DNA from 2 places in the Marinibaculum pumilum genome. Region 1 is predicted to be linked to the other one. Evidence: predicted binding sites of a transcription regulator. Region 1 holds the regulator's gene; the other holds the start of a gene.
The links. The regulator HrcA, encoded in region 1, represses chaperone genes, less so after heat shock. The targets are predictions, from matches to a motif close to GTTAGCACTCNCCNNNGGNGAGTGCTAAC.
Positions count from the first base shown of each region.

Region 2: ACFOGJ_RS25315 (co-chaperone GroES) is a predicted target of HrcA. The motif match lies at 1,803-1,831, and genes of this name have one in related genera.

Region 1 covers NZ_JBHRTR010000035.1:26,434-29,656, forward strand. Annotated here, with positions in the region: gene dnaK (molecular chaperone DnaK) at 1-351, opposite strand, end outside; gene grpE (nucleotide exchange factor GrpE) at 603-1,319, opposite strand; gene hrcA (heat-inducible transcriptional repressor HrcA) at 1,411-2,457, opposite strand; gene rph (ribonuclease PH) at 2,694-3,223, shown strand, end outside.
Region 2 covers NZ_JBHRTR010000048.1:65,847-69,069, reverse strand. Annotated here, with positions in the region: gene groL (chaperonin GroEL) at 1-1,426, opposite strand, end outside; gene ACFOGJ_RS25315 (co-chaperone GroES) at 1,444-1,758, opposite strand; gene ACFOGJ_RS25310 (SDR family oxidoreductase) at 2,079-2,831, opposite strand; gene ACFOGJ_RS25305 (DUF3429 domain-containing protein) at 2,920-3,223, shown strand, end outside.

The sequences.
Region 1 (3,223 bases):
GGCGGAAATCTGGCTCGGCGAATAGCTCTTCTCGCCCGCCTTAACCCAGGCGTCACCATTGTCCGCCTTGACGATGGTGTAGGGCACCATGCCCTTGTCCTTCTGGGTGGTCGGGTCTTCGAAGGTGCGGCCGATCAGCCGCTTGATCGCGAACAGCGTGTTGGTCGGGTTGGTGACCGCCTGGCGCTTCGCCGGCATGCCCACCAGCCGCTCGCCATCGTTGTTGAACGCGACCATGGAAGGCGTGGTGCGCGCCCCCTCGGCGTTCTCCAGGACCTTGGGGTTCTTGCCCTCCATCACCGCCACGCAGGAATTGGTGGTGCCAAGGTCGATACCGATAACTTTACCCATAATCATCCTCTCCATTCCGGCAGCTCGGCCGGGCCACCTGATGCACCCTGCCGAGCCCCTCGAGACCTATGTTCGCTCGATATATAGGCGGGGCCCGATAGTGTCGCAACGGTGTGAAATCCAATTGTTCTGCGGCTTTCCGGCGGCCCCGCGGCATGCGCCGGCCGCCATCCGCCGGTTTCGGAACCTGTCCGGGGATGCCGGATGCGATGCCGCAGCCGGCCCTCAGGGACGCGATCGCCGGATGCGGCTCAGGCCTTGGTGTCGACCCGGGGCTGGGCCTGGCCGCCGCGGGAGACACCGACCTGCGCCGGCCGCAGCAGGCGGTCGGCGATGGTGTAGCCGGGGGCCATCACCTGCACCACTATGCCCGCCGGCTGGTTCGGGTCCTCCACCTCGAACATCGCCTCGTGCAGGTTCGGATTGAACTTCTCCCCCATCGCCTCGATGCGCTGGATGCCGTTGCGCTCGAAGGCCTGCAGCAGCGACCGTTCCGTCGCCTCGACCCCTTCCAGCAGGTTGCGCATCGGTTCCGGCAGTTCCTCGCGCTTGGGCCCCTGCGCGGCGCTGTCGATGGCCCGCCGCAGGTTGTCGGCGACGTCCAGCATGTCCTTGGCGAACTTCGACGCGGCATATTTCACCGCATCCTCGCGGTCCTTGGCGTGGCGCTTCTGGGCGTTCTCCTGCTCCGCCATGGTGCGCAGGAGATGGTCCTTCAGCTTCGCCACCTCCTCCTGCAGCGCGGCCACCTCGCCGACCCTGGGATCCTCGGGCGGCGGTTCCACCTCGCCCTCCAGGATCTCGTCGATGGCGCCGCGGTCGGCGGCCTCCGCCTCCGGCGGATCCGGCAGCTTCTCGCTCTCCAGATCGGAGCGCTGGCCGGCCGGGCGGCCGTCGCGCTGTTCGTCCTGCTCCTGGGGGCGCTGGCTGCCGGCGCCGGCCTGCTCGCTGTTGTCGTTCACGTTCATGTCCTCTGCTCCGATCGACAGGCGCCGACCCGCCCTGCGCGCGGTGGACCGGCCGCCGCCGCAGGACCCGCGCCCGGATAGTCCTTTCGCGTCAGCCGATCAACCGGCCGACGACCTGTGCGGTGAAATCCACCATGGGGATGACCCGCGCATAATTCATGCGCTGCGGTCCGATGACGCCCAGCGCGCCGACGATCTGCTGGTTGCGGTCCTGGAACGGCGCGACGATCATGGAACAGCCGGTCAGGGAGAACAGGTTGCTCTCCGCCCCGATGAAGATCCGCACCCCTTCCGCGCCCTCGGTCAGGCTGATCAGGCGCAGCAGGTTCTCCTTCTCCTCCAGCTCGCCGAACAGCCGGCGGATGCGCTCCAGATCGGCCATCGCGCTGACATCTTCAAGAAGGTGGGCCTGGCCCTTCACGATCAGGGTCGCCTGCTCGCCGCTGCCGGCCCAGACGGCAAGGCCGCCGGCCACCACCCGGGCGGCGAGGCCGTCGAGCTCGGAGCGCTTGCTCTCCAGCTCCTCCTTCACCAGGTCGCGCGCCTCCGCCAGGGAATGGCCGCGCACCCGGGCGACGAGATATTTCGCCGCCTCCGCCAGCTGCGTCTGGGTCAGGCCCGGCGGCAGGTCGAAGATCCGATTCTCCACCGTGCCGGAGGAATCCACGATCACCACCAGCGCACGGTTGTCGGGCAGGGAGACCAGCTCGACATGCTGCAGCACCGTGTCCCGCTTCGGCGCGAACACCAGGCCGGCGCAGCCGGACAGGCCGGACAGGGTACCGATCGCCTCGTTCAGGACCTCCGGCACGCTGCGGCCGCGGGCCGCGGCCTTGCCCTCGATCGCGTCGCGCTCCTGCTCGGTCAGCGCGCCGAGCTCCATCAGGCTTTCCACGAACAGCCGCAGGCCGGCCGGCGTCGGCAGGCGCCCGGCAGAGGTGTGCGGGGCATAGAGCAGGCCCAGCTCCTCCAGGTCGGACATCACGTTGCGCACCGAGGCCGGCGACAGGCGCATCTCCAGGCGTTTGGAAATCAGCCGCGAGCCGACCGGCGCGCCGGTTTCGACATAGGTCTCCACGACCTGCCGGAAGATGTCCCGGCTGCGTTCGTTGAGTTCCTGGAGTGCGGGGCCGTTCATGGGTGTCCGAACTATCCGATACCGGGCCACTGTGCCTGGCTGGCACAATGGTCCCGATCCACGGATTTAGGAAGCCGGTGCCCCTTCCGTCAACATGGCCGCCGTCCCGGCCCGTGACCGACGGCCGAGGTGGACCCGGGCGCCGGGCCTGGGATAGAACCCCGCCACCGCGCCGCCGCGTCGGTCCCGAAGGGCCCGCAGGCAACGGCGCAGACCTGCCTGGAAGGACAGACGAGATGCGTCCGAGCGGACGACGATCAGACGAGATGCGGCCGGTGACCCTGGAGCCGGGCGCGGCGAAATATGCCGAGGGCTCCTGCCTGTCGCGCTTCGGCGAGACGGTGGTGCTCTGCGCCGCGACCATTGAGGAGCGGGTGCCGGGCTGGCTGCGCAACAGCGGCCGCGGCTGGGTGACGGCCGAATACGGCATGCTGCCCCGCTCCACCCATGAGCGCACCGACCGGGAGGCGGCCCGCGGCAAGCAGTCCGGCCGCACGCAGGAGATCCAGCGCCTGATCGGCCGCTCCCTGCGCGCCGTGACCGACCTGGAAGGGCTGGGCGAACGCCAGATCCGGATGGATTGCGACGTGCTGCAGGCCGATGGCGGCACCCGCACCGCCGCGGTGACCGGTGCCTGGGTGGCGCTGCACCAGGCAGTGTCGAAGCTGGTGGAGGGCGGCGCCCTGCCGGCGCTGCCGATCACCGGCCATGTGGCGGCAGTATCCTGCGGCATCTATGCCGGGCAGACGGTGCTCGACCTCGACTA
Region 2 (3,223 bases), on a different contig from region 1:
TCGGGTCGCTGCTCTCTGCCAGCTTGCCGGCCACCACGGCGCCATCCACGCCGGCGTTCTGGGCAATCTGACGCACCGGCACCTGCAGCGCCCGGCGGACGATGTCGATGCCCGCCTTCTGGTCGTGGTTCGCGGGCTTCAGCCCGTCCAGCACCCGGGAGGCATGCAGCAGAGCGGCACCGCCGCCGGGCAGCACGCCTTCCTCCACCGCGGCGCGGGTGGCATGCATGGCGTCGTCGACCCGGTCCTTGCGCTCCTTCACCTCGACCTCGGTGGCGCCGCCGACCTTGATCACCGCCACGCCGCCGGCCAGCTTCGCCAGCCGCTCCTGCAGCTTCTCCCGGTCATAGTCGGAGGTGGTCTCCTCGATCTGGCGGCGGATCTGGCTGCAGCGCGCCTCGATATCGGCCTTCTTGCCGGCGCCGCTGACGATGGTGGTGTTCTCCTTCTCGATCACCACCTTCTTGGCGCGGCCCAGCATGTCGATGCCGACATTCTCCAGCTTGATGCCCAGGTCTTCGGAGACGACCTGGCCGCCGGTCAGGATCGCCATATCCTCCAGCATCGCCTTGCGGCGGTCGCCGAAGCCCGGCGCCTTCACCGCCGCGACCTTCAGGCCGCCGCGCAGCTTGTTGACCACCAGGGTGGCCAGCGCCTCGCCCTCGACATCCTCCGCCACGATCAGCAGCGGCCGGCCCGACTGCACCACCTTTTCCAGCAGCGGCAGCAGGGCCTGCAGGCCCGACAGCTTCTTCTCGTGCAGCAGGATGTAGGGGTCCTCGAACTCGACCTTCAGCTTCTCGGCGTCGGTGATGAAGTACGGCGACAGGTAGCCACGGTCGAACTGCATGCCTTCCACGACATCCAGCTCGGTCTCCAGGCTCTTCGCCTCCTCGATCGTGATCACGCCTTCATGGCCGACCTTGTCCATGGCCTTGGCCAGCATGTCGCCGATCGTGCGGTCGCCATTGGCGGAGATGGTGCCCACCTGCGCGATCTCGGCATTGGTGGTGACCTTCTTCGACCGCTTCTTCAGCTCCTCGACCACGGCCGAGACGGCAATGTCGATGCCGCGCTTCAGGTCCATCGGGTTCATGCCGGCGGCATCGGCCTTGCAGCCCTCGCGGACGATGGCCTGCGCCAGCACGGTGGCGGTGGTGGTGCCGTCGCCGGCGCTGTCGTTGGTCTTCGAGGCCACCTCGCGCACCATCTGCGCGCCCATGTTCTCGAACCGGTCGGCGAGCTCGATCTCCTTGGCGACGCTGACGCCGTCCTTGGTGGTGCGCGGCGCGCCGAAGCTCTTCTCGATCACCACATTGCGGCCCTTCGGGCCCAGGGTGACCTTCACCGCATCGGCGAGGATGTCGACGCCGCGCAGCATGCGGGCGCGGGCATCGCCGGAAAAGCGGATTTCCTTGGCGGACATGGTGTCTCTTCCTCCCGTCAGGCGGCCCTGGCGACCGCCGGGGCGTCAACGATGACGCCCATGATGTCGGACTCCTTCATGATCAGGAGTTCCTCGCCGTCGATCTTCACCTCGGTGCCGGACCATTTGCCGAACAGCACCCGGTCGCCCGGCTTCACGTCGGGCGCGACCAGTTCCCCGGCCTCGTTGCGGGCACCGGGGCCGGTGGCGATCACCTCACCCTGGCTGGGCTTCTCCTTCGCCGTGTCGGGGATGATGATCCCGCCGGCGGAACGCTCATCCTCTTCGATGCGACGGACGAGAACGCGGTCATGCAGTGGTCGGAACGTCATCTCTGTTCCTCCGAAATCCCTTGCTGTGAAGCGAATTTCCGATCCTTGGCACTCTCAGGTCGGGAGTGCCAACCGCAGCGGAGATAGGCGCAGCCGGGCCCGCGATCAAGATCCGCGGGAACCGAATTTCGCTATATTTTTCAGGAGGTTAAAAAGCGACAACAGAAACCCGTCGGCCGCCATGCAGGCACCGCGCGGGTAGTCGGCGACGCAGGCGCCGGGGGCGTCCGCGTGCGGTTGTCGAAGAGAGACGGGCGGCATCTGCGCCGCCGTCACGGGGCAGATATTTGGCCGCTTCCGCGATCCGCGCAAGTGCCTTTTCAATAGGGGATGCGCGATGCGTCCCAGGCGAACAGGCCGCCGCTGTCGGCCGGCTGCAGCCCGTCCAGCACGGCCAGCAGCCGCCCCGCCGCCTCGGCCGGTGCGGACAGCTGCGCCGCCGGCACATTGCGCTGGAAAGGGGCGGAAAGCGGGGTGTCGACGGTGCCCGGATGCAGGGCGACGCAGAGTGCCCGGTCGCTGCGGCGGGCCAGCTCGATCGCCAGGCAGCGGATTGTCTGGTTCAGGGCCGCCTTGGAGGCGCGATAGCCGTACCAGCCGCCCAGACGGTTGTCGGCGATGCTGCCGACCCGGGCGGACAGGGCGGCAAAGGCCGCCTTGCGGTCACGCGCCAGCAGGGGCAGCAGGTGACGGGCCAGCAGCGCCGGGCCGATCGCGTTGATCCGGAAGGCCTGCGCCAGTCCCTCTGCGGTCAGATGGCGCCAGCTCTTCTCTGGATGCAGGCCCGCCGCGTCATGCAGGACGCCGGTGGCGACGATCACCAGATGCAGCTCGCCCGCCGATGCCCGCAGCGCCTGCGCGGCCGCCTCGATGCTGTCCTCCCGCTCCAGGTCCAGCCGGTGCCAGGCATCGGCTGCACCATCCGGCACCGGCCGTCGCGACAGGGCATGCAGCTGCGCGACGGCCGGCAGGTCGCGCAGCCGCGCCAGAAAGGCGCCGCCGATGCCGCCGGTCGCGCCGACGACGGCGACGTTCAGACCTTCGCCGAAACTGCCGAGAACGGTATCGCCCATGCCGTCCGCCCTTCCTGAAGCCTGATCCGCGCATGCCGGGGATACGTAGACCGGGCAGAAGCGGATCGGATTGCGGAAGGACCGACGGATGGCAATCAGCGAGACGGCACCGGCCGGGACGACGGCGGGCAACGCGGCCTCCGGCACGGCGCGGGTCCCCGCCGCAGCGCTGTGGCTGGGACTGGCCGGTGCCCTGCCCTTCCTGGCCCTGGCCGCCGCCCTGTTCCTGGCGCCGCCGGACCTGCGGCCGGTCGCGCAGCAGGCGATCGCCGGCTATGGCGCCGTGATCCTGTCCTTCCTGGGTGGCATCCACTGGGGCCTGGCGCTGCAGGCCGGTCGCCCGCTCTGGTCCCGCCTTGGCCCTGCCGTCCTGCCGTCTCTGCTCGGCTGGG